Regions from separate parts of the Ilyobacter polytropus DSM 2926 genome, predicted to be linked through region 2. Evidence: riboswitches for the same ligand, from Rfam matches in the RefSeq annotation. Region 2 holds a riboswitch; the other holds the start of a gene.
The links. A riboswitch is a leader RNA that binds a small molecule or an ion and turns the genes downstream of it on or off. The one in region 2 is predicted to bind cobalamin.
Positions count from the first base shown of each region.

Region 1: another riboswitch for cobalamin. It lies ahead of ILYOP_RS12090 (cobyrinic acid a,c-diamide synthase CobB); the one in region 2 lies ahead of ILYOP_RS13385 (sirohydrochlorin cobaltochelatase).

Region 1 is NC_014633.1:464,605-467,794, forward strand. It holds gene ILYOP_RS12080 (MIP/aquaporin family protein) at 1-24, shown strand, start outside; gene ILYOP_RS12085 (manganese efflux pump MntP) at 191-739, shown strand; cobalamin riboswitch at 1,122-1,308, shown strand; gene ILYOP_RS12090 (cobyrinic acid a,c-diamide synthase CobB) at 1,426-2,757, shown strand; gene ILYOP_RS12095 (precorrin-8X methylmutase) at 2,757-3,190, shown strand, end outside.
Region 2 is NC_014633.1:758,048-761,237, forward strand. It holds gene ILYOP_RS13380 (sirohydrochlorin cobaltochelatase) at 1-647, opposite strand, end outside; gene ILYOP_RS13385 (sirohydrochlorin cobaltochelatase) at 884-1,804, opposite strand; cobalamin riboswitch at 1,928-2,107, opposite strand; gene ILYOP_RS13390 (ABC transporter ATP-binding protein) at 2,321-3,190, shown strand, end outside.

The DNA of each region.
Region 1 (3,190 bases), 290 kb from region 2:
GTAAATGAGTTGGCGGTGGATTAAAAAATAAAGGTTATATTAAACAGTATTCATAAAAATATTTTTAAACCTCTTGGTTAAGGTGGGATGCTACTCTTACTGAGAGGTTTTTTTCTAGAAAAATAGCTTAATTTGAAGATTGAAGTTTTTTAGATCAAGAAAATATATTTTTTTAAAGGAGGAAGGTCTTATGAAATTAATTTATTTACCCTTTATATTTATAAGCCTTACTCTAGATGTTTTTACAGCTTCGTTAACAAAGGGATTTACCATTGAAAAATTAAAGTTTACAGATATTTTTAAAACCATTACTGTATTTGGAGTATTTCAGGTTTTGATGTTTTTTATAGGGTTTAAAAGCAGAGTTTTATTTTTAGGAAAGACCAGTGCTTTTATTCACTTTTCTCTGTTTTTCATTCTTGTATTTTTAGGAGGGAAAATGGTTTTTGAATCTTACAAAGAGTATAAGAACAAAAAAACATTAGAAACCAAGTCTGAGTTTAATCTTATTTTGCTCAGTCTTGCAACGAGTATAGATGCCTTGGTAATAGGAGCCTCTGTATCTTTGAAACTTAGTGTTGAAATCTTTGTTATTACCGCTATGATAGGCGTATTTACTTCTATGGCTTCTCTACTAGGGATTTATTTGGGATATAAAACGACTTATTTTGCAAACTATCCAATGAATTTTGCTGGCGGATTTATACTTATATTTATAGGGGTGAAGAGTTTATTCTGATTTAAATAGTTATTTTAAAGTTTAGATTGTAAAAAAAAGCAGACCAAGCTTTAAAGCTTGGTCTGCTTTTTAAATGAGGGAGAAAATTATGAAGGTGAGAATTGTCGAATACAAATTCTCGATTTGCCACTTCATAAATTTAGTCGTCTAAGATCTATAAAAAGTTTAAATTTTTTTTTAAATTTTAAAAACCTCACTACCAACTACAAAGTCCGATAATTTATAAGTATTATATTTTTTTTAAAATAACAAAAACAATAAAATATAATAATAGAGATATAAAAAATAAATATTGATACACTGATTTTTTTATGTAAAACTGATTAAAATATTAAATAGTTGTTGAAAAATACTACAAAAAGATTTATAATGAACAGGTAATATTATATAAAACGATTAAGGTTTTGGAACAATTCCAAATTAAAAGGGAAGAAGAGTGAAAATCTCTCGCGGTCCCGCCACTGTAAAGCTGACTAAGGTATGTTTGCCACTGGAAAATATTTTCTGGGAAGGGTGTACCTTATAGGATGAAGCTGAGCCAGGAGACCTGCCTTGATCTTAGAGATGTACTAGCCTGCGAGGACAGGGAGGCATAGCTTGATTTGAGGCAGAAAAACATTCTGATCAGACTGAGATATTCCTGACCTTCCTTGCACAAGGAAGGTTTTTTTATTGGAGGATATTCTATGAAGAGATTACTGATAGCAGGAACAAATTCAGGAGTTGGAAAAACTACCATAAGTACGGCTATAATGGCTGCTTTAGATAAAGTTACTCCTTTTAAGGTGGGACCGGATTATATTGATCCAAGATTCCATGAATTTGTAACAGAAAACCCATCTTACAATCTGGATATATTTATATGTGGAGAAGAAGCAGTAAAAAAAATATTTATAGATGGAAGCAGCCGAGGGAATATATCAATAATAGAAGGTGTAATGGGACTCTATGATGGTAAAAACCATGATCTAGACAACGGAAGCAGTGCACATATGGCGAGACTTTTAAAAACCCCGGTTATGCTGGTAGTAGACGCTAAGGGTGCATCTACAAGTGTAGCGGCAAAGGTATTAGGCTATAAACTTTTGGATTCTAGGGTAAAAATAGGAGGAGTCATATTAAACAATGTGTCTAGTGAGAAACTGTACGATTTATTGAAAGAAGGGATCGAAAGACACACAGGAATAAAATGTTTTGGTTACTTTCCTCCGAACCCTGAGATAGAACTAGGAAGCCGTCACCTGGGTCTCAGACAGGCAGAGGAGATAGAAGGACTCAAGAAAAAACTTGAGGTTTTGAAAGAGATGGCAGAAAAGTACTTAGATTTAGAGGGGATTCTAGAGGCATCAGAAACTGATGAGGTTATAGAGAGTAGTTATGAATCAGAAAAAATCAAAGATATGTTTAAAGGACTCAAGGTTGCAATAGCCAGAGACACAGCATTTTCTTTTTATTATAGATCAAACATAGAGCTTATGGAGTATGCAGGGATGGAAATAACTGGTTTTAGTCCCCTTAATAACGAAAAGATTCCAGAAAACAGTGACTTTATTTATCTAGGGGGAGGATATCCTGAAAATTTCGGAGAAATTCTTGAAAATAACAAGATAACACAGGACTCCATAAGAAACGCCTATGAAAATAATATTCCAATTTACGGGGAATGCGGTGGATTTATGTACCTTGGTAAGGGAATTAAGGACAAAGAAGGTGTCTATCACAAAATGTGTGGACTAATAGATGTAGATGTAGAGATGAAAAACCGACTTAATATAAAAAGGTTTGGATACATAAATTTTGAGACTACTGACGGACTCAAGGGCAGAGCCCATGAATTTCACTATTCAGACATATCAAGAGTTGGAGATGAAAAATGTTACTTTGATATTTCCAAGGAAAACGGAAGAAAGTGGCAGTGTGGCTTTACAAAAAGAAACCTTTTGGCAGGATATCCTCATGTGCATTTCTGGGGAAATATAGAATTTTTTAAAAAACTTTTTGAAAAAGGGAGAAGATAATGAAATACATAAAAGTACCTATGGATATCGAAAAGAGAAGTTTTGAGATAATAACAGAAGAGTTAGGTGAGAAAAACAAGCTTTTTACAGAGCAACAAGCTCCTGTTATAAAAAGACTTGTTCACACTACAGCTGACTTTGAATATGCTGATATAACTGAATTTTCAGAAGGTGTAATAGAAAAGGCTATGGAAGCAATTAAAGGCGGATCTAGAATATATTGCGATACCAGTATGATAGTGAACGGATTATCTAAAAAAAATCTTGAGAGATTTGGATGTGTACCTTACTCTATGGTTTCAGACCCTGAGGTGGCAAAAATAGCAAAAGAAAGAGGAGTAACTAGATCAATGGTGGGGATGGAAAAGGCCGCTAAAGATCCAGAAACGAAGATATATCTAATAGGAAATGCTCCTACAGCACTTTTTACTTT
Region 2 (3,190 bases):
ATAAAAGGAACAAGGGTCACCTTTTTCACCCTGTCTTTTTTCAGCTGAGTTATCAGATCGTCTAAGGCAGGATATCCTTCTACAGTACTTATATAGAACTCCTCCATCTCTCTTATATTAAAAACTGTCTGAAGCATACCATAGGCAGAGTTAGAGTGATGTCTTGTTCCGTGACCTGCCAAAACAACTGCTCCCCCTGTATTTTCAAACTTCTTCTTAAAAATATCGGCTATCTGAATATAATCCTCTGGCAGAGTCAGAAGTGGGTCTCCCATTCTTATTTCCTGAAATTCATCTTTAAAATATTTTATCTCATCCTTTAGATACTCTCCCTCTAGACCGTTTATCACATGGCTAGCCTGAACTATAACATGGGTAAACCCATCTTGTGCCATCATCCTAAGGGCTTCTTTTGGAGTACTTTTTCTAACTTCATATTTTGTATATATTCTTTTTATTATCATTCTGGAAGTATAGGCCTCTCTTATCTGAAATTCCTGAAACTTTTCAGCTATGTTTTTATTTAGTAAACCCAAAGTATTTTTTCTGACTTCTGCTTTTACTGTACCAAAGTGAACCATCAGAATACCCTTTTTCACATTTTCACAAATATTTAAATTATTATCCGAGTAATTTTTATTTGCCATCCAACCTCTACCTCCTTTTTTATTCTTTTATGAAAATCTTAAGGTGTAAAACCAATATAATATCAACAAAGACTCTTCAATTAATTATCGGCTATTATTTCAAAAATATCAAATAGTTTATATTGACCCTACTCGAAATGAAAAAAACTTTGCAGAAATAAGGCTTTTCATTATTTTTTTAAGATCTCCTTAAACGAACAAAAAATGCAGGCAGATTTTCTGCCTGCATAAAATCATTATTCTTTACCTTCAGCGTATTCTTTTTTCTTTTTAGCCATATCTTCTGCTTCATGTTCGGCTGCAAACTTAGCGTGCTCCATATAGATATCCTGTATTTCAGCTTGCTGTCCTAGCCCTTCTAAGATAACTTCCACCTTAAATCCTTTTTCCTCTAGCATTTCTTTCCAGTCTACAGCGATATCATTATTGGCATGATCTCCTGCTACAAACATAAATGGCATAAGCTTTACTTTTTTTATCTTCGCTTGTTTTAGTCTAGAAACAACATTGTCAAATATAGGATAACCCTCTATAGTCCCTACATAAAAATTTTTATATCCTTCAGATTTGAAGACATAGTCCATCATAGGATAGGCAGCAGTTCCAGGGTCGTGAGTCCCGTGTCCTACAAATACTGCAGCTTCTTTTCTTTTCAGTTTACCGATTTTATCTCCTAAAATATGAGCCACTTCCTTATAGTCCTCTGGAGTTGTAAGAAGTGATGTTCCCAATCTTATCTCTTTGAAATCGTCCTCAAATTCTTCTATCTCTTTTTTTAGATTTTCAGCCTCTACACCGTCGATTACATGAGTCGCCTGAACTAACACATGTGTATATCCCTCAGCCTTTAAGGTTTCTAAAACCTCTTTAGGGTTATCTTTATCTATTCCTCTTCTTTTGAGTATTTTCATTATGATTCTAGAAGTAAAGGCATCTCTCACCTCTAAATCTTTAAATTCTTCTTCTGCCTTTTCGTTAATCGCTTCGATTGTTAATTTTCTTGTTTCAGGATAACTGCTTCCAAAGTGAACCATTACAACTGCCCCTTTGTCCGCTGCCCTCATAGTTTCAAACATAGGCTTCTTTTCATATCCTTCTGATGCAAAAAGAGTCCCTGCCAATAATAATGCTCCTGCCAAAATACTAAACTTCTTCATTTTTTCCTCCTTAAGATTTTTATAATGGTTTTCAGGAAATAAAAAAATCCTGAGTAATCTCAGGAGAGAAATTTTAAAAGCCTAAAAAAAGCCTCTACATCTCTCGTCCCCGCAAGTGATATTGACAATATTATTTTTAAGGCAGGTCTCCTGGCTCAGCTTCATCCTACTAGCACCCTTCCCAGATTTTAATCCAGTGGGTAATTTGCCTTCGTCTGCATTACAGTGGCGGGACCGCGGGAGTCTTTCACTCCTCTTCCCTTTTAATTCCAAAGTTGGAAAACCTTAAAAATGTATTCACTTTCAGTAAAAAATATACTATTATAAACCTTAAAAGTCAATAATAATTTAAAATTCCAATTATTATTTTCATATTTATTCTTAATATATGCTAAAATAGTTTGTACAAAAAATATATTATTGATAATTTCAATACTTGCTCATTTATAAGATAAACTTACAGAAGATAAATTTTTGCGTTATAATTTCAAAAAATAAACAGGCGGTGTAGTTGATATGAAGGATCTACTTTGTTTTGCAAGATATTATAAACCTCATTTTAAATTAGTAATACTGGACTTTATTTGTGCCTTTGCCATGGCAGGTCTTGACCTTTTATTTCCATTACTGGTACAAAGGACCCTAGATGATGTTATCCCAAGAGGAGATCTGAAACTACTTTATATATTCGGAGCTGTTCTTGTGGCACTTTATATTCTCAGGTATCTGGCTAGTTATGTTGTATATTACTGGGGTAAGATGCTAGGTATCCTTATCGAGTACGATATGAGAAGAGACTTATTTGCCCATGTTCAGAAGCTTTCCTTTACATTTTTTGACAATACAAAAACCGGGGCTATCATGTCTAGGATAGTAAATGATCTAAGTTATATATCTGAATTTGCTCATATCGGTCCCGAGGATTTCTTTTTGGCAATACTTAAGTTTACAGGGACATTTATCATTATGTTTACAATGAATAAAAAACTCACGCTTATTATATTCTCTTTGGTGCCTTTACTTATTTGGTTTGCAGCAGCCAAGAAGAACTTGATGAAAAAATCTTTTGGAAAATCCAGAAAAAAAATATCTGCCATAAACTCTCAGGTTGAAGATTCCATCTCTGGGATAAGGGTTGTACAGGCTTTTACAAATGAGAAATTTGAAAATGAAAAATTCCAGAAAAAAAATACTGAATTCAGAGAGGCTAAGAGGGAGAATTTCAAACTCTCTGCAGAATATTTTTCAGGTCTCAGTTTTATTATGAACATTATTCAGCTTACTACATTATTTTTCGGTGGGATATTTATCTTAAAAGGGGAAATCACAGCTGGTATAGTCATAGGTTTTCTTTTATATGTATCAAAATTTATGGAGCCTATAAGA